One region of the Gracilibacillus sp. D59 genome, then DNA from elsewhere that is predicted to be linked to it. Evidence: riboswitches for the same ligand, from Rfam matches in the RefSeq annotation. Region 1 holds a riboswitch; each other region holds the start of a gene.
What was found. A riboswitch is a leader RNA that binds a small molecule or an ion and turns the genes downstream of it on or off. The one in region 1 is predicted to bind S-adenosylmethionine.

Region 1 (7,107 bases):
TCGACTTCTTTATTGAAGACACGTTATATCGAGTGATTTTCACAAACCCAAGAGCATCTGCTTATATGTGGCTTCAATTGATTCAAAGATTAAAAGCAAGCACTGTTGTAAAGGAGCAATTATCATGACAGATACTTGGATTTTTGTAATGGAATTTATTTATATCTCCATTATTTTAGCTGCAGCTACTGTACTTAAAACACGAATTCCGTTTTTAAATAAGATCATTATTCCCACTTCCATGATTGCAGGTTTTCTCGGATTACTAGTTGGCACTGAATTTTTAGCTATCATACCTTTTAATCAAGATATGCTAGGTAATCTTGTCTATCACTTTATGGCGGTAGGATTTATCGCTCTTTCTCTCAAAGAACGGAACATGGAAAATAGTCCCGCCATTATGAATGCAGGAATGTTGATTGTCTCTGGTTATGTCATTCAAGGTATTGTTGGTTTCGGTCTATTTTTATTTTTAGTCCAGACTTTTTATCCAGACTTTTTCCCAGGGATTGGCCTTTTACTACCTCTTGGTTTTGGTCAAGGTCCCGGACAGGCATATTCAATTGGAACCCAATGGGAAGAACTAGGTGTAATGGGTGGCGGTAATCTTGGACTGACCATTGCCGGCATTGGCTTTATTTGGGCTACTGTAATTGGCATTATTATCATGAATCTATTAGCCAAAAGATTTTCCTTTCAATCTAAGGATAAGCCAATGAAAGAAAATACTAAATTGGTAGAAGAAATCGAGCCTGATGAAATTCCATTAGGAGATGCCATTGACAAACTAACGTTCCAAATTGCTTTAATAGGTACGATTTATTTTATAACATATCTTACCATCTATGGCGTAAACGACCTACTTCAACCAATTGGTGCATTTGGTGAAACATTAGGTCAGCTACTGATTGGTTTTCATTTTATTATCGGTAGCTTGTATGCCGTCCTTTTCCGGATTATTTTAAATAAACTAAAAGATAAAGGCATTAAACTCGAACACACACCGAATAATTATTTGTTACAGCGAATTGCCGGATTCTCATTTGATTATATGATCGCAGCTGCTATTACAGCAATTTCGATATATGCTTTACAAGATTACTTAATTCCAGTATTAATTATCACAACTGTTGGCGGACTAGTGACGATTCTGTTCTTTATATGGATTATTCCAAAAGTGTTCCCTGCTGATGCTTTACCAAACATCTTAGGCTTTTACGGGATGCAAACAGGAACCATTTCAACTGGAATGGCATTGGTCAAAGCGGTAGACCCAAAATTCAAATCCAACACAACAGATAATCTTGTAATGGGTAGTGGTACTGCTTTATTATTTGGCTTTCCTTTATTGTTAATCTTAAATATTCCAGTTGTTGGTTATGTGCAAGATCAACCAGTCATGTATCTTTATACGATGTTAGCTCTAGTCCTTTACTTTGCTGCATTATTATTCGGATTGTTATGGCGTGTCAGAAAAAGGTAACGTAGATCATTTATAGGCGCAAATTTTGATGATTTTATCAAAAAGGTTCATATTTCGTAGCTTATAATGTAGGATGGAAGGTAAAGTGAGACTTCCATGAATTTTCCATGTATTGATATAGAGTATTGTAGAAGATTGTTTACCTTGATAAAGTGATCAGTGGGGGTCTTACTGACGTGACGGTTAGCACCGTGATAAACAAATTAGGAGGTAATTTCCCATGTTTAAAAAATTAGCAAGTGATGCGTTAGGTTTAAGTGACATTGGAAAAATCATTGCTCCGGAGGACTTTGATAAGACAGAATCGGATGAATATGTTCTACATGAAGAAGGAGAGCGAATCCACTTTTTGATCAAATCAAAATCAGATGAATACTGCTTTACCAATCGTGCCTTAATACATCTTGATGGAGAAAAAGCATCTAGTAGTAAACGAAATATTTTTCGGTATGATTATTACCTATACCCTATTAAAAATGTATCGGTTGAAACAGCTGGTACGATCGACTTAGATTTGGAAATTAAATTTTCACTTGGAGGCCAGCCTATTTCTGTTGATATCGATAAAAAAGAAGGCGAAGCTATTGCAGATCTGTATAAATCCTTAGTAACCATTTCACATATCCAAGATGAGAACGAAAGAATGAAAGAATTCGCAAAAGATAGTCTGCAAGCCTCTCAATCTCTGTTTACCGATAATAGGTTCCATGAAGGCAATCTATCAACAGAATTCGAACAAGCAACTAAATTTGCCTTCGATTGGTTTAATTCCACCTATAATAACAACACAAGAAAAGACTTCAGCGAAATTTTTGACAAATATATTCAAAACTAGATCATACGTTTTAAATCGTATGGAAAGGTGCTTCTCCTTGGATATTAATATCCAAGGAAGAGGCGTTCTTATCCTAGGAACAGCAGTATTTCCAAGGAAGGCGGGTTCACACTTCCCAGGAGCATAATATTTGCCCTCTCAACAAAAACTACAACTGTTAATAATCCCCACTGTTTAGCACTTTCTAATGATAGTTTTACCGCCTAAAAGTATGTCGTGTACTCCAAATCGTGCCCCTTCTAAAAACAGATCATTCGCTTCTTTTCTATCATTCTTTTATAATAGTGTAAACGCTTAATAATAGGAGGTTGTATACAGTGCAATATCGTCAATTAGGAAAAACCGGTCTGAAAGTAAGCGAAATTAGTTTAGGTAGCTGGCTTACATATGGTGGCTATGTCGAGGAACGAAATGCCGAAGCTTCTATTGATAAAGCTTATGACCTCGGGATTAACTTTTTTGATACAGCAAATGTCTATATGCGTGGAGAAGCAGAAAAAATTGTAGGTAAAGCATTGAGAAAGTACCCACGCAGCTCCTATGTTCTTGCTACAAAGGTATTCGGAAAAATGGGTGATGGCCCTAATGATCAAGGTCTTTCCCGCAAACATATTATGGAGCAGTGCGATGCCAGTTTGCAGCGGTTAGGACTCGATTACGTCGATATTTATTATTGCCACCGTTACCATCCGGATACACCATTAGAGGAAACGTTGCGTGCATTGGATGACCTTGTACGTCAAGGAAAAGTGTTATACATCGGTGTCAGTGAATGGACAGCCGAGCAAATGACAGAAGCCGTTCACCTTGCTGACAAAAAGTTGTTAGATCGCATTGTTGTCAACCAGCCAAATTACAGTATGCTTCAACGCTATATCGAGAAAGAAGTCATCCCTGTCAGCGAGAAGCACGGCATTGGACAGGTTGTCTTCTCCCCTCTTGCCCAAGGTGTACTTACAGGAAAATATAAAAAAGGAGAAGCCATTCCTGAAGATAGTCGTGCTGCTCAAAAAAACTTGGACTTATCACGTGTGTTGACAGAGGAAAACTTAGAACGTGTCGACGCATTAAAAGGGATTGCTGCTAACGAAAACTTGTCATTAGCGCAATTAGCAATCGCCTGGATCTTACGTCAAGACAATGTATCTAGTGCCCTTATTGGTGCAAGTAAACCCGAACAAATTGAAGAAAATGCTAAAGCCTCTGGCGTCACTCTCTCTAAAGAAACCATTGCGAAAGTGGAAGATATATTACAACAGTAATAATGCCCATACCGAGTAACAAACCTAGTTACTTGGTATTATTTTTTACATTTTTTACAAAAAACCATTGACTTTTCCATTCTATATGTATACTATGGTAGTAACCGAACATAATGGAATTCTTATCCAGAGAGGTGGAGGGGCAGGCCCTGTGAATCCTCGGCAACAGGTTAGTTAGAGTAACACTGTGCCAAATCCTGCGGGACAGCATAAGCTGTACCGAAAGATAAGAAGGAATGATAACACATTGCTTACCTTCTTATCAAACTGATAGGAAGGTTTTTTAATGAGGAGGAAGCAACAAATGCTGACTTATGAAAATTTTTATGACAGCCCGTTGAACAAGGAGACTCCTGACCAACAAGACCCAACTAAAGGAGCTTTGAAAATCCTAGAATGGGCTTATCAAACGTATGGTAAATCTTTAGTCTATGCTTGTAGTTTCGGAGCAGAAAGTATGGTTTTAATTGACCTGATTGCATCTGTCCAACCAGATGCGAGATTAGTATTTTTAGACACTGGCTTGCACTTTCAAGAAACATATGACCTAATTGATGAAGTCAAGGAACGTTATCCTTCATTAGATATCGTCATGCAGCAGCCTTCCCTCACTGTTGATGAACAACGAGAACAATATGGATCAGCATTATGGAGCAGAGATCCTGATCAATGCTGTTATATTAGAAAAGTAAAACCATTAGAAGATGCACTCAGTGGAGCAACGGCCTGGATTTCGGGATTAAGAAGAGCACAATCTCCAACAAGAGCCAACACCAACTTTATTAACAAGGATGACCGTTTCCAATCGATTAAAATTTGTCCATTAATTTATTGGTCATGGGATGATGTTTGGGAATATATTGAGCAACAGCAATTACCTTATAACAAGCTGCATGATCAAAACTATCCCAGCATTGGTTGTATTCCGTGTACGACGAAAGCTTCAGATGCTAATGACGAACGTTCAGGAAGATGGGCAAACTTTCAAAAAACGGAATGCGGATTACACGCTACCCCACAATCAACAAAGTAATCATTTTTTTATTGTCAAACACAAGTAAATCTATCGGAATAATTAAAAGAGGTGAATACGTTGACATTACAAGTGGTAAACAGTCCGTTTGATGAAAAGCAGACGGAAATATTAAATCAAATTTTACCAACATTGACAGATGCACAAAAAAATTGGCTTGCTGGTTATTTAGCCGCTTCCCAATCATCGCAAAACATTACAACAACTGAACCAGCAGCACCAGAAAAATTAGCAACCCGAACCGTAACTATTTTATACGGATCCGAGACAGGAAATAGTCAGGAACTGGCGGAACAACTTTCCAAGCAACTAAAGGATTTACAGAGAGACGTAACCATTTCAAGCATGGATGATTTCAAGCCTAAAAAACTAAAAGAAGTAGAGGATTTACTTATTATCACAGCGACCCATGGTGAAGGTGATCCACCTGACAATGCCATTCAATTTCATGAATTCTTACACAGTCGAAAAGCACCAAAACTTGAAAATGTTAACTTTTCCGTTTTGTCACTTGGTGATGAGTCCTATGAACACTTCTGTCAAACCGGTAAGGATTTTGATAAACGTTTGGAAGAATTGGGTGCTACCAGAATACACCCTCGTATTGACTGTGACGTTGATTATGAAGAGCTTGCTGAAGAATGGATAACAGAGGTACTTGCCATTTTGAAAAAAGATGCTGGAAATACTGCGAATACATCAGTCACCAGTCCAACTCCTGCAGAACAGCCAATTTATTCTAAGAGCAATCCTTATACCGCAGAAGTATTAGATAATATTATTCTGAGCGGCAAAGGATCTAATAAAGAAACAAGGCATATTGAAATCTCATTGGAGGGATCTAATCTCAGTTATGAACCTGGAGATTGTTTAGCTATTTATCCGAAAAATGATCCTGCCTTAGTCCAAGCGATTATCGAAGAACTTAAATGGAATCCAGAACAAACGATACCAATTAATAAACAAGGTGAAATTCGATCTGTCCAGGAAGCGTTAACTTCCATATTCGAAATCACGCGGCTAACAAAAGGCTTACTGGAAAAGGCAACCACTTATTTCGATAATAAAAAACTCCATGAATTAGTAACTGATGCTGACAAAGTAAAAGCATATATCGATGGTCGAGACCTATTAGATTTGATTATCGACTATCCGCCAAAACAACTGGATCCAACATCAATTATGCACGTATTAAGAAAAATACCGGCCAGACAATACTCGATTTCCAGCAGCTATCAAGCAAATCCTGATGAGGTTCATTTAACGCTGGCAACTGTAAGATATCATACACATGGTCGTGATCGAAGTGGCGTATGCACAGGAGAAATTGCTGATAGAATTAAACCAGGTGATCAGATCAATGCCTATGTACACAAAAATCCGAACTTCAAATTTCCATTTGATGAAGAAACACCAGTCATCATGATTGGACCCGGAACTGGTGTAGCTCCGTTTAGAGGCTATATCGAAGAACGCGAAGAACTTGAATTAAAAGGAAAAACATGGCTCTTCTTTGGTGACCAGCATTTCCGCACTGACTTTTTGTATCAAGTTGATTGGCAAAATTGGTTAAAGCAAGGATACTTAGCCAAAATGGATGTTGCTTTCTCTAGAGATAGTGAACAAAAGGTGTATGTGCAGCATCGCATGCAAGAAAGAGCTAAAGAACTATTCGAATGGATCGAAGCTGGTGCACACCTTTATGTTTGTGGTGATGAAAAACGGATGGCAAAGGATGTTCACGAAGCTTTAATCACGATCATTAGTCAAGAAGGCAAACTTAGCAAAGAGGCCGCAATAGAGTATATCAATAAATTAAAACAGGAAAAGAGATATCAACGTGATGTGTATTAAGGGGGAACAAAAATGGTAAACGATCCAAATAAACTAGACCCGATGGAAAAGCTAAAAGAGGAAAGCCGTTTTTTACGAGGAACGATTCAGGAAGGGCTACAAGACCCGATTACCGCATCGATATCAGATGATGATACAAAACTGCTGAAATTCCATGGAAGTTATCAGCAGGATGACCGTGACATCCGCGATGAACGAAGAAGACAAAAGCTAGAGCCTGCCTATCAATTTATGCTTCGCGTCGCCATTCCTGGAGGTGTCGCAACACCAAAACAATGGCTTGCTGTGGATGACCTGGCACAAAAATATGGTGATCAGACGATTAAATTAACTACACGCCAAGCTTTTCAACTACATGGAATATTAAAATGGAACTTGAAAGATACGATTAAAACAATCAATGAAGCATTAATGACAACGATAGCTGCATGTGGAGATGTCAATCGTAACGTCATGTGTAATCCTAACCCATATCAATCTGACATTCATCAAGAAATTCAAGATTGGGCCAAAAAAATTAGTGATCACCTTTCACCCAAAACAGGTGCCTATCATGAAATATGGTTAGATCAGGAGAAAATTATTGATTCTAAAGAGGAAGAAGAGCCGATTTATGGCAAAACGTATTTACCAAGAAAAT
Region 2 (7,107 bases), 240 kb from region 1:
CCTTTTTGCTCATCACCAACACCTACAATAAAAAGTCTCTTACTTGATTATACCCGTCTTTTGAATTTGATAACACAATAGAATATTTAAGGTACAACACATAAAACATAAACTGCGCAATAACTTTTCATGGACTTGCTTTCTCCCAATCTTTCTTGAAGGGAGTGCCATGGCAACGCTCCGGCAGAATACTGCGCTTTCCATGGGCACGGCTTCAGCTAACTTGGTAAAGAAGACCGCTTTACCAAGTGGATCTTCAGCTCGTGCTGTTCCCATAGGAGTCTCCGTATTCTGCCTCCACTAATAACATAATTCTATCTTTTTAAAGTGGGAGTACTCGGAAACTAATTCCCGTGTATTACCTCTTTCAAAAATCAGCACACTACGCAGAGCGGAGGCAAGATACGGAGACTCCTACGGGACCAGCACGTGTCCGAAGACCCCGCAAGAAAACGCCCTTTGTTTCTGAGGAGACTGAGGCCGTGCCCGTGGAAAGCGAGGTATCTTGCCGTAGCGTATGCTTGCACTCATCAAAAACTAAGATAGAAGGAAGCAATTTTAAATATTCATTACTTCGCAGTTTGTATCTAGTGCGTATAAGGACCGGGTGGGTTATCCTTATTTTTTTCTTATTAACATGTGTTAAAGGTTATGCAATTCTATGGATGAAAATGCTTGTTTTGTATAATGATATGTATTGTATCACAACAAAGAAATTATGGTAAATAGGAAAATGTGCTGTAAACACAGTAATAAGACCGCAAACCAATAACAAGGTCTGCGGTCTTATGTATATATATTTATCTTGGGGAGATAAATAACGATAGTCAGGGAGAAATGTTATTCTCCACGGCGTAAGCGATCTGCTTCCTGGAACGGACATTTATGTTCCACAACAATTTGTCCATTTGCTTCCGCCTTTTCTTTAGTTGTAGGGTCTGTTTGCTCTTTGGCAAACCAGACAATTTTTGCTTTATCAGTATAAGCATTTGCTGCTTCCTTACTGTCAGTGACGAATAAAATATCAATCTCACCTTCTGCAGCAGCTGCTGGAGTTATTTGATAACCTAATTTTTTCAGTTTACTTAGTGCTTCTGAACCTTCGATATCACCTGCTACTGCAATTGTTTTTGGACGAATTTCTCCATTTTCACGAGCAAGAGGAGACGAAAGTGCCCATGCAATTGCTTTTTCACTATCGGGTTTGACAGTTGGTTCACTGTTAGTTGCTTTCGCGATCGCTTGATCAAGGTCTGCAATAATATCATCTGCAGTTTCGATCCCGACAGACAAACGAATCAATTCCTCTTTAACACCGGAAGCTTTTAATTCTTCTTCATTCAACTGCTGGTGTGTAGTAGATGCAGGGTGAATAATTAATGATTTTGCATCTCCCACATTAGCCACATGGGACCATAAATGAACATTATCTATCACCTGACGACCAGATTCTTTTCCACCCTTTATACCAAAGACGATAATAAAGCCAAAATGGTTACACAAATATTTTTTTGCTAATTGGTGAGAAGGATGATGTTCAAGTCCTGGATAAGAAACCCATTCTACTTGTGGATGGTTTTCTAGGTAATTAGCAACGGCTTTTGTGTTTTCACCATGACGTTCAATGCGTAAATGCAACGTCTCTAGTCCTTGTAAGAAATAAAATGCATTTTGCGGACTTAATGATGGACCGATATCACGTAGTAGTTGCACACGTAATTTAATAGCGAATGCAGGTGGTCCAATATCAATTCCAAATCGTATACCATGATAAGTCTCATCTGGCTCAGTAAATCCAGGGAATCGTTCGCTATTCCAATTAAATCTACCACTATCTACGACAATTCCCCCAATCGAGGTACCATGACCACCAATCCATTTCGTTGCGGAGTGCACAACGATGTCAGCACCCCAGCTAATCGGTTTACATACATATGGAGTTGCGAAGGTATTATCAATAATTAATGGTACACCTTGTTCGTGAGCGATATCAGCAACAGCTTCAATATCAAACACATTTAGACTAGGATTTGTAATCACTTCACCAAAAACCGCTTTCGTTTTTGGGGTAATGGCAGCTCTGAAATTTTCTGGATCTGTTCCATCTACAAATTTCACATCAATACCATATTTCGGCAATGTTTTATTAAATAAATTGAAAGTACCACCATATAAGTTACTGTCGGCAATAATTTCATCACCGGCATTGGCGAGGTTTAAAATAGCTAATGTGATAGCAGATGCACCAGATGCAGTACCGACAGCAACTACTCCATCTTCTAATAAGGCAATGCGTTGTTCAAATGCGTCAACAGTTGGATTCATAATACGAGAATAAATATTACCCATTTCTGCTAAAGCAAATAAGTTTTGTGCGTGCTCGGTATCATTAAATACGTAAGAAGTTGTTTGATAGATCGGAACGGCACGAGCATTTGTTGCAGGGTCTACTTGTTGTCCACCGTGTAATAGATTTGTTTCACTACCTGGAAATTGGAACGAATTTGTCATTATGTACCCTCCTTAAAAATTAGAAAAACCTCTTCTTTACGAAAGTAAGAAGAGGTTGAAAATATTAGCTGTCCTCCTCTTATCTTTCAGGTAAAACCTGTAGGATTTAGCACCATTTCAATTTGATGTTCAAACTGATGGTTGCCGGGCTTCATAGGGCCTATTCCCTCTGCCTCTCTAAATAAGAGTTATTACATATTCAATTGAATAGTCCTTATTATAAGTTATATTCTGGAAACCGTCAATAAAAAATCAGAATATTAATAAAAATTAACTTCAGGATCATTTATAGCCTAAATGCATAAAATGAATTGGAGGATTTTAATCCCGTTTCTACCACTGTAGATACAGGATAAAGAAATTCCTTGTTGATGGAAGTCATTGAAAGGAGTGATTCAAATGCCACAAAAAGGCGGAATGCCAGAATGGGGAGAGGATTTGGTGAAAAAATTAGATGCCTTTCTTTATGAAAAACCAACACGAAATGTCATGGAAACGATTGATAGCTTTTTTGAACAAGCAAAAGTACCAAAACAAATCCCTGCTGATGTTGCAGAAACAGAGAAGGACTGGATCGTCCGTGTTGATTTACCAGGTATTAAAAAAGAACAAATACAACTGCGAATAGTAGGGAATCAAATTACAGTAATGGTCAATCACCAGGAGGAAACCGAACAGTATGATGATTCGTATCATTACTATCATAAGGAAAGAAGGCAGCATCGTAATCAGCGAACGATAACATTGCCATATGCTGTTGATAAACGAACAGCAAAAGCAAGCTTCCAAAATGGTGTGTTAGAAATTAGAGGTCCTAAAACCGAACAAGATAATGACTCAATCACGATCGACTAAGCTGATAGCGATTGCTATTAGCTTAGTCATAATTATGCTATATTAAGAGTATAGAGGTAGTCAGAAGGGAGGGGTTCGTATGGAATTTACGCAACTTATCATAAGTTTTATCTTAATTTTTAATATTCTTTTATCTTTAACCATTATCTTTTTAGAGCGTAAAAATCCCACTTCTACATGGGCATGGATTATGGTATTGACATTCATTCCGATTTTTGGATTTATTTTATATCTTATCTTTGGTAGAAAACTAAGTAACAAAACAATTTTCACTTGGGATACTAAAAGCAAATTAGGTGTCAAAACGGCAGTACAGCATCAATTGCGTGATATTGAAAATGGCGACTTCTTTGTCAAAGATCCTAGGATGTATCAATATAAGGATCTATTCTATTTGCATTTACGAAATAATGATGCGATCTTTTCACAGGATAATGATGTCAACGTATTTACGGATGGAAATCGAAAATTCAACTCTTTGTTAGAAGATATCGAAAATGCTACAGATCATATTCACCTATTGTATTATATAGTAAGGTCTGATCACCTCGGTACACGTTTAGCGGACGCTTTGATTAAAAAGGCAAAAGAAGGGGTTGAAGTTCGTTTTTTATATGACGATTTAGGATCCCGGACGTTAAGCAGGAAGATGGTTCGAAAAATGCGTCATGCCGGGGCAGAAGTCGAAGGATTTTTCCCACCGTTAATTCCGAAGGTCAATTTTAAAATTAACCACCGTAACCACCGCAAGCTTGTGATTATTGATGGGGAAATCGGCTATATCGGTGGTTTTAATATTGGAGATGAATATCTGGGGGAAGACAAGCGATTCGGTTATTGGCGTGATACCCATCTGCGCATCTCGGGTAGTGCTGTAGAACATTTGCAAACTCGATTTATCCTGGATTGGAACCAGGCGTCCCGCCATGATATTGAATATGATGAGCGTTATTATACACCTGTTCCCGCTGGGAATATCGGTATGCAAATTGTTTCAAGCGGTCCGGATTCTGAATGGGAACAGATAAAAAATGGCTACATTAAAATGATCATGTCAGCAAAAGATTATATCTTTATTCAAACACCTTATTTTATTCCGGATGAAAGTCTGTTAGATGCATTGAAGATTGCCTGTCTATCAGGAGTAGATGTCCGTATTATGATTCCGAATAAGCCAGACCATCCTTTTGTCTATTGGGCAACTTATTCGTATATCGGTGAAATGTTAAAAGCGGGGGCAACCGTTTATATTTATCAAAAAGGTTTCCTACATGCTAAAATGATAGTAGTAGATAGTAAAATAGCGTCAATAGGAACAGCAAATATTGATGTCCGCAGTTTTCGCTTGAACTTTGAAATAAATGCCTTTTTATATAATGAAACATTGGCAGAAATGCTGGTTGATGAATTCGAAAAAGATATGGAACATGTAACAACACTTACATATTCGTTATACCAACAACGTTCAGTATGGATTCGTTTCAAAGAGTCAATTTCAAGATTGATTTCACCGATTTTGTAGTAATTCAGTTGAACTAGGGAGACAGCCTTTTAAAGAAAAAAATAGTAAAAAAATATAAACTGCGAAGTAACGTGGGCTTCCAAGTAAATCTGGGCTGAGCGCGGACATTTGTTCCGCTATTTGTGACAAAAGTGCCATTTTTAGGGTGGTCGCGGACATCTATTCCGCTATTCATCGGAAATAGTGCTAATGGAGACTGAAATGAACCAAATAAGGGATTCAATGTCCGCTAACATGGAAAAACAGGTGATTTTCATTCAAATAACGCACTAAATGTCCGGTCAATAAATGTTAGCACCTAGATAAATTTTCATTACTTCGTAGTTGTTATCTTCTACGACTTAGCTGAAAGTTGAGGGGCACTAGAAAGGATAGATACAATGCGCATGATTAAAGTAGAGGATCTTGTCAAAACATATGGTGAAAAAGTATTGTTTGACGGGATTTCGTTATCGATTACAGACACCGATCGTATCGGTTTAATTGGTGTCAACGGTACGGGAAAATCCACCTTATTAAAAGTATTAGCAGGGATCGACCAAGCAGAAGCTGGCACCATTGATCATCCGAATGATTACCGGATAGAATACTTAGATCAGGACCCACAGCTAACAGATGGGGACACGGTGTTGAACCAGATATATTATGGTGATGCAAAGGTGATGGTCACCTTAAGACAATACGAATCAGCTGTATTAGCTTTGGAACAAGATCCTGAGAACGAAGCAATGCAAAATCAATTATTAAAAATGCAAGAAAAAATGGATCAGCTAGAAGCATGGGATGCCATGACCTTAGCCAAAACAATCTTAACGAAATTGGGTGTTCCATCGTTTGACAAAAAAACAGAGAATCTTTCTGGCGGACAGCGCAAACGCGTAGCAATTGCTAAAGCATTAATCCAGCCGGCAGATTTACTTATACTCGATGAGCCAACCAACCATCTTGATAACGATACAATCGAATGGCTCGAAGAATACTTGCCAACTTATCAAGGTGCAATTTTGCTCGTTACCCACGATCGCTATTTTCTCAATCGTATTACCAACCGTATTTTTGAGTTGGATAAGGGCAACTTATATACATATGAAGGCAATTATCAAACCTTTTTAGAACAACAAGCATTAAGAGAAGAACAGGAACTCCAGGCAGAACAAAAGCATAAAAATATTCTCAAAAAAGAAATTGCCTGGCTTAAAGCAGGAGTAAAAGCAAGAACAACAAAACAAAAAGCACGTATCGATCGTGTCGAGCAAATGAAGGAGAAAACTTTTGATACGACTAAACAGGATCTAGAGTTTCAAGTTGGTTCCACTCGCCTCGGTAAAAAAGTCATGGAAATAAAAGACTTAAGTAAAGCATATGATGGTATCACCTTATTTAAGGATTTTGACTTTCTAATCAAGCCTGGTGACAGACTTGGTATTGTAGGCGCCAATGGAAGTGGGAAAACAACATTACTTAATATTTTAGCTGGTCGCGTCGAACCAGATGCAGGTACTATCGATGTCGGTGAAACCGTGAAAGTAGGGTATTACACACAAGATCATCCACCACTTGATGATGCGATCAAAGTAATTGACCTTGTCCGTGATGTAGCAGAGGTGGTCCACACAATAGATGGTAGTGTAATTACAGCTGAACAAATGCTGGAACGATTTTTATTTCCAAGATCACAACAGTGGACATACGTCAGAAAGTTATCGGGTGGCGAACGGAGAAGGCTATATTTGTTAACCGTACTAATGCGAGAGCCGAATGTATTATTTCTGGACGAGCCAACTAACGATCTTGATACCGAAACTCTCGCAGTACTTGAAGATTATTTAGATCAATTTCCGGGAGTTGTCATTACGGTATCTCATGATCGCTACTTTCTGGACAAAACTGTCGAACAGATTATTGCCTTTACCGGAAGTGAAACCTTAACCTTTTTTTACGGAAATTATTCCGAATTCCGCGAACAGCAAAGAGAATCAGAAGCGAATCAAATTAAGGCAACACCGAAGCAAAAACCGAAACGCAAAAAGAAAAAACTATCCTATCATGAGCAAAAAGAATGGGATACGATTGAAGATGAAATTACAGAGCTAGAAGCAGAGCTTGAGCAAATTGCAACAGAAATTGCCGAAGCAGGCAGTGATATAGGTAAAATTCAACCACTTTATAATAAGCAAAATGAAGTCGAAACCTTGCTAGAGGAAAAAATGGAACGATGG
Region 3 (7,107 bases), on a different contig from region 1:
CTGCATATACTTTAGTGTGTTTATTAATTGAGGGAAATCTTCTAATAAATATTTCTCCTTTGTCATTGGATCGGTATGGACAGGTATTAATGCAACCATATATGGAATGTCACGTCTCTTAAGTTCTTTTGCTATCTCCATCAATTTCTTAGGATCAGCTAGCGGATCAACATCCTCTAATCGGAGATAGGCTGGGTGTTCATGAGGATGATCCAGCGCAAATACTTCATGTAATACTTCTCCTAAAAAAATAGAAAATGGCGGTTCAATCTTTGTTGTTGCATAATAATAAGTATTGTTGTTTTTAATAAATAATGGATAATCGACACCCTTCCCGTGACTACCTTTTACTAAAACTGTAGAACTAGCTGTAGCATTCGTGTTTAATATAGTATCTGGAAAAATACTAATGGACTTCTCTTCATTACTTGTAAGCGTTATTTTGGTAATTAACTGCTCTGACTCAAATTCAACAAATGAAAGCTGTTCTCCAAGCTGATCAGCATTATTCCCTAAAACAACCAATGTTCCGTTAAATTGATTGATCATACGTTTAAAATCTGTTGATAAACGTTCTTTCGTTCGCCCATAATAAAATACATGGGTGACATTCTCAAAATCTGCTGTGGTAACCTCTGAAGTATGTTTAAATTCAATAGTGGATGTAAAATGACCTAGTAGCATATCAAGTAACCTCTGATGTTCGTCTACCGTTCCACTTACAGAACTGTAAACAACCAAGACTGCTAGTTCATCTTTATTTTCAGCACTTATTTGCTGAGGGGCTATTATAATAAAAAAGCTTAGAATCATAATGGGTAGCATCCATAACATATAACGAATGATTATTACCTCCTTTCGGTATTTTCGTTCTTATTAAAGAACGGAAAAACAAAAAAATATATACTTCTTAAAGATTTTTTTCGGTTCTTCCTAACAAAAGATAATTTATAAGGACTAGAATTAGTATGAAGCCTGCCCCAATTGAAACCCACAATATATTTGTACTTGATACTTGATTTAGATAATTCTCAAACAAACTACTTTTCTCTTTTTTAGTCTTTTCTTCTATATCTGGAGTAATTACATTTCCATTTTTAATAGTATACATCTCTTGATCGACTTTTACTTTATGCTCCATTTCACTAAGGTCAATCCACTCAAGATTAGGAATCTCCTCCATCTCGCGCACTAAATCCTTTAGACCTTCTAATCCTAAAAATGGATGATAAAAACCACCAATTATCCCATCACGAACAATCGTAAATTCGTCAATACGTTTTTTTATATCTTGTATGGAAGTTGGGTCATCATAACGTATATAGCGAATTGTTTCGGGTACAAGCTTCATTCCATTTAAAAAGTCCGGGGTAGTAATATAGGGTGATTCAGTCATTATCCTCCAATCTTCATCCGTTAACTGTACTTGCCCTACATAAGTAGAGAAAAATTTCGAAATCACCTGATAGCCATTTTGACTCACTGCATAATGTGGTGCTTCAAATGCAATTGGATAAATATCATATTCCACGAGTTCTTTTATTCCTTTTTTAATACGTTCCTCAATATAGGCTGATTCATTTCTATTTTCTACCTCTGATAGGGATTGTTTTTCTATTTCTATTAATTCTCTGCTTCCCGGTTCCTCCATCACCGGCATATTTTTATCCACATCCCAAAACTCAAATCCATCCCCTGTTTGGCCATCTTGATATTGATCTGTATAACCGTGTAGCACAATACTCGCTCCACTCTTCTGCATGTCTTTCAATGTTTCCACCAAGTTTGGTGCTTCCCACAAATGATATTCTTCTTCCGTCTGTTGATTCACATATACCGGAGTAACAGATACCATATAAGGAATATTTTTATCAGTTAAAAAGTTAGCGATCGCCTCTAGTTCCTCGTGATCTGTTCTCGGATGAACATCCTCTAATCTCAGTAGTGCAGATGTTGATGGCTTATGCAAGCTATCAAAAAATGTATGTAATTCATCTGCCAAGAAATTGGATACGGGTGGAAATAGGTTAGGTGTGGCATAGTAATACGTATCCTTATTCTTTATAAGTAACGGGTAATGAACATCTTCATGGACTGATTCAACTAAGGATTCTACATCATCATTATCTGTTGAAATTTCCATTATTGGATGTGAATCTAACTTGACCGTGTTCGTTGTATCTCGTTTGATTACTACATCATTTACTATTTTGCTTTCTGTTGTGTCAATATATGAGAAATGGCTAGTAATTTGTTCGACATTATGACCAATCCCCAATATTGGACCTTTATATGAATGTAATGAATCAATTAAAGTAGACGATAATTTTTCAGACACTTGACCGTAATATATAAGATGGGTTACTCCTGACAAATCGTTTGCCTCTACTTCAGTGCTAGAGAGAAAAGTTATAGATGATGTGAAATGTCCGATGAGAAGATCTAGTAACCGTTGATGCTCATCAACTTCTCCATCTTCTGAAGAGTAAATGACCAGTACATTTATATTATCTGCAGTTGAACTTTGTACATATAGTGGGTTTGACAACAAAATAATAATGATACCTAGAAAAATGATTTTACTACACATTTGCCCGTTTGATCGCTTAATCATTTTACTCTCCCTCCTAAAACGTTTGTTATAAAGAACATATAATAAATATATAAAGAACACAAGGGTTTTATTAATATTTTTATATTTTTTTGGCAAAAAACGCAGTAATTAAACATACGATGCGGAAATTATGGGTTCCGCACCTACCTCTTGTTCTGTTCAATCGGTTTACAATTTTTGATCAGGAAACATTCGGGACAGATTTTGTAAATCTATTAAAGTTTTGTTCTTTAATTTTCTGAATAGTTTTACTTTTTCAAAAAGAATTGACGATTCTTCCACGTGATGCTATTATGATGTTTATCAATTAAATACGGTAGCTCTTATCAAGAGTGGTGGAGGGAATGGCCCTATGAAACCCGGCAACCGTCAGTTAAAGCTGATAGGTGCTAAATCCATCAAAGCTTTTATGCTTTGAAAGATGAGAGGACATTTAATAACCATCCTTTCTGTCCTCTTAATACAGAAAGGATTTTTTGTTGTGTTTGCGGCACAATAAAGGAAGGAGTGTGAAAGAATGATTCGAATTCAAAATTTGTCGAAACTGTATCAAACAAAAAAGCAAGAAGTTCAAGCTGTCGATAATGTCTCACTTAATATAGAAAAAGGCGAAATTTTCGGTGTAATTGGATATAGTGGTGCTGGTAAAAGTACATTTGTCCGTTTGATCAACAGATTAGAGGAACCAACAGATGGTTCTGTGGTTATCCATGATAAAGACATCACGAAAATGGCTGGGCATCAGTTACGAAAAAAGCGTCAAAAAATTGGCATGATTTTTCAACATTTTAACTTATTATGGTCTAGAACTGTTTTTGAAAATATCGCTTTCCCATTGGAAATTGCTGGTGTATCAAAGACAAAACGAAAAGAAAAAGTGTTGGAATTAATCAATCTCGTTGGCCTTTCTGGTAAAGAAAATGCTTATCCTTCACAATTAAGTGGTGGTCAAAAGCAGCGTGTCGGAATAGCGAGAGCATTGGCGAATGACCCTGAAGTATTATTGTGCGATGAAGCAACTTCTGCACTTGATCCCGAAACAACTGATGATATTTTAGATTTGCTGGTTTCTATTAATAACAAATTAGGGCTGACCATCATTTTGATTACACATGAAATGCATGTCATCCAGAAGATTTGTCATCGCGTTGCCGTGATGGAAAATGGAAAAGTGGTAGAAACAGGCGATGTTCTGAATGTTTTCGTCAAACCACAATCCAAGACAACCAAGCGCTTTGTACAGCAGCTTAATCCTTTAGAACATGATAAGGAAAAATTGACAGAGTTTATTAATGATCGGGAAGACAGTGAAGTAATAAAACTGCACTTTATTGGAAACAGTGCTAAGCGAGCGCTTATCAGTGAGGTAGCCAAAACATTTAATGTAGAGGTTAATATACTGCAAGGTTCTATTGCACCTACACAGGAAGGTGCTTACGGTACGTTATTTATTGAAATTAACGGTGAAAAAGAAATCTTAAAGGAAACTATCGAATTTATGAAAAACACCGGTGTAGAAGTTGAGGTGTTAAAGCATGCTTAAGGAATTATTCCCTAATGTAATACTGGAGGATTTGTGGTTAGCCACGCAAGAAACATTTTATATGACGAGCATTGCGATACTCGGTACTTTAATTTTTGGTATTTTACTTGGATTATTATTATTTCTAACAGATTCAGGGAACTTATGGCAAAATCGCTTTATTAATTTCATTACAGCAACGATCGTAAACGTATTTCGTGCCATTCCTTTTATCATATTGATTCTATTACTCTTTCCTTTTACCGATTTCTTAATCGGAACGATCAGAGGATGGAAAGCTGCATTACCAGCATTAATAGTCGGAGCTGCACCATTCTATGCCCGTCTGGTTGAAATTGGCTTGAAGGAAGTTGATAAAGGGGTTATCGAAGCAGCCAAATCAATGGGTGCCAAAACACATACGATTATTTTGAAAGTATTGTTACCCGAGTCGATGCCCGCTCTTATTTCTGGTTTAACAGTAACAGCAATTGCTTTAATAGGTTATACGGCAATGGCTGGTGTTATTGGTGCAGGTGGGCTTGGAAACTTAGCATACTTACAAGGTTTCCAACGCTGGAATTTTGATGTCGTGTTAGCTTGTACGATTTTAATTATTATTATTGTGTTTATTTTTCAAATTATTGGGGATTTACTATCCAAATCGATAGATAAAAGATAAAGTGAGACTTATCAGGGTGTTAGCATCCGTTATCCCCACTTAGCTTCTTTGATTTACTTGTGGGGTTTTACGGACGATTAGCACCGTGCTAAATATAAAAAATTAAGAAGGGATGATCTATTGTGAAAAAATTACTTACATTATTATTTGCTACATTACTTTTATTCGCGTTAGCTGCTTGTGGAACAGCAAATGAGGAGGATAAAGCTGCTGACAGTAACAACGCTGGAGAAACAGAGGAAACTGAACAAGGTAATGAGGAAAAGGAAGTAACAGAACTTGTTGTTGGAGCTACAAGTACACCACACGCTGAAGTACTTGAAAAAGCAAAACCGATTTTAAAAGAAAAAGGAATTGAACTTAAAATTGAAATATACCAAGAGTATGTATTCCCAAATGAAGACTTGGCAAGCGGAACTCTTGATGCAAACTATTTCCAACACATTCCTTATTTAGAGTCACAGATGGCAGAAAAAGGTTTTGATTTTGTAAACATCGGTGGTATTCACATCGAACCGATGGGAATCTATTCTCAAAATATTAAAAGTATTGATGATATCAAAGAAGGAACAGTTGTCATCATGAGTAACTCTGTTGCTGACCATGGTCGTGTTCTTTCACTGCTTGAAAGAGAAGGACTTATTAAAATTGCTGAAGATGTTGAAGCCGTTGATGCAACTGTCAAAGACATAGTGGAAAACCCATTAAACCTAGAATTTGATACTGATATCGACGCAGGCTTCCTTCCTGAATTCTATGAGCGTGAAACAGATGCATTAGTTGCAATCAATACTAACTATGCAATCGAAGCAGGTCTAGTACCAACTGAAGATGCATTAATATTAGAAGATTCTAAATCACCATACGTGAACGTGATTGCAGCACGTGCTGAAGATAAAGATAACGAAGCTCTTCACACATTAGTAGAAGTATTACGTTCTGAAGAAATCCAAACATTTATTGAAGAGGAATATGAAGGTGCAGTAGTACCTGTATCTGAATAAGCAAAGCGGAAAGCACCTGGCTAACCAGGTGCTTTTTTGTATCTTCCTCTTCACTTTCCTATTTATATTTTAAACCTACCAATAAGCTGATTTAAATCTTGTGACAATTTTTCGAGTTGATTGGCGTTGTTGGTAATTTCCTGCATCGATGCCGATTGTTCTTCTGCGGTTGCGGAGCTTTCCTCAATACCAGCCGCTACTTCTTCAGATGTTGAAGCAATATCTGTACTTGCATTACTAACTTTTTCACTTGATGATTGGATATCCTTAAGATTCGTACTAATGTTATTGATTCTATCTATCATATCTGTCATCTGTGTTTGAATCGTCTGGAAACTTTGTTGACTTTCCTGAATCTGTTGATTTCCCGATTCAACAGTGGAATAACCTCCTTCTAACACACCCGCAACATCCTTTGTTTCTGACTGCAATCCACCGATTATATCTGTTATTTCTGTAACAGAGCTACTTACTTGTTCTGCTAACTTTCTTACTTCATCCGCTACTACAGCAAATCCTTTTCCAGAATCACCCGCACGAGCTGCTTCAATTGCTGCATTTAATGCTAATAAGTTCGTTTGTTCTGCAATATCTTGGATAACATCAATTAACGTAGAGATTTTATTAGATTGTTGTTCCAGACTTTTCACTTTAGAAACTGACGTTTGCATCATTGTTGTAATCTCTTGCATTTGTACTACAGAGTCATTTAACTTTGTACCGCTCTCTGTTGACAATTCCAATACTTCATTGGAAGCTATTTGCAAGGCATTTCCTTCCTCTGAAGATGTCTCAATTTTTCCGTGGAGCGCTTCCATGGATGCTGAAATATCGCTAGAAGCACTTGCCTGTTGTTCAGCCCCAGTTGACATCTCCTCCATTGTTGTTGCAATTTGTTGGGACCCCACATTCACTTCATCAGATGCTTGCGATAATTTTTTGCTCTGTCCGTTTACTTCTACTGATATCTCCTGAATATAACGTACCATACTTTTTAATTCATTAATCATTTGGTTCGTACTTTTTGCCAGACTACCGATTTCATCTTTGCGATTATCGTCAAGTAAATCGATATCCAAGTTACCACCGGCCACTTGCTCATTGGCATCAACGAGCTGAGAAATTGGCTTCGTAATTTGACGGATAAGGAAAAAGCTTAACACAAATAATATAATAATAAATATAACCATGATTACCACAGAAAAAATAACAATATAGTGGGTTGTTGTTTCAATTTCTTCCAATATTTCCTTTGAGGTTTCATCTATTTCCTGTTGTAGCAAAT

Region 2: it holds a riboswitch for S-adenosylmethionine, as region 1 does, so the genes downstream of both, ACTWP4_RS06180 (aminotransferase class V-fold PLP-dependent enzyme) here and ACTWP4_RS05245 (phosphoadenylyl-sulfate reductase) in region 1, are expected to answer to the same signal.
Region 3: it holds a riboswitch for S-adenosylmethionine, as region 1 does, so the genes downstream of both, ACTWP4_RS19815 (methionine ABC transporter ATP-binding protein) here and ACTWP4_RS05245 (phosphoadenylyl-sulfate reductase) in region 1, are expected to answer to the same signal.

What each region holds. Positions count from the first base shown of each region.
Region 1 is NZ_JBQQCK010000002.1:422,665-429,771, reverse strand. It holds gene ACTWP4_RS05265 (lysophospholipid acyltransferase family protein) at 1-128, shown strand, start outside; gene ACTWP4_RS05260 (S-layer homology domain-containing protein) at 125-1,483, shown strand; gene ACTWP4_RS05255 (PH domain-containing protein) at 1,704-2,318, shown strand; gene ACTWP4_RS05250 (aldo/keto reductase family protein) at 2,636-3,580, shown strand; SAM riboswitch class I at 3,700-3,813, shown strand; gene ACTWP4_RS05245 (phosphoadenylyl-sulfate reductase) at 3,885-4,613, shown strand; gene ACTWP4_RS05240 (assimilatory sulfite reductase (NADPH) flavoprotein subunit) at 4,674-6,467, shown strand; gene cysI (assimilatory sulfite reductase (NADPH) hemoprotein subunit) at 6,480-7,107, shown strand, end outside.
Region 2 is NZ_JBQQCK010000002.1:659,915-667,021, forward strand. It holds gene ACTWP4_RS06175 (SGNH/GDSL hydrolase family protein) at 1-13, opposite strand, end outside; gene ACTWP4_RS06180 (aminotransferase class V-fold PLP-dependent enzyme) at 841-2,511, opposite strand; SAM riboswitch class I at 2,588-2,699, opposite strand; gene ACTWP4_RS06185 (Hsp20/alpha crystallin family protein) at 2,911-3,366, shown strand; gene cls (cardiolipin synthase) at 3,446-4,888, shown strand; gene ACTWP4_RS06195 (ABC-F family ATP-binding cassette domain-containing protein) at 5,269-7,107, shown strand, end outside.
Region 3 is NZ_JBQQCK010000015.1:58,943-66,049, forward strand. It holds gene ACTWP4_RS19805 (DUF2334 domain-containing protein) at 1-813, opposite strand, end outside; gene ACTWP4_RS19810 (DUF2334 domain-containing protein) at 911-2,614, opposite strand; SAM riboswitch class I at 2,935-3,042, shown strand; gene ACTWP4_RS19815 (methionine ABC transporter ATP-binding protein) at 3,132-4,157, shown strand; gene ACTWP4_RS19820 (methionine ABC transporter permease) at 4,150-4,818, shown strand; gene ACTWP4_RS19825 (MetQ/NlpA family ABC transporter substrate-binding protein) at 4,941-5,822, shown strand; gene ACTWP4_RS19830 (methyl-accepting chemotaxis protein) at 5,885-7,107, opposite strand, start outside.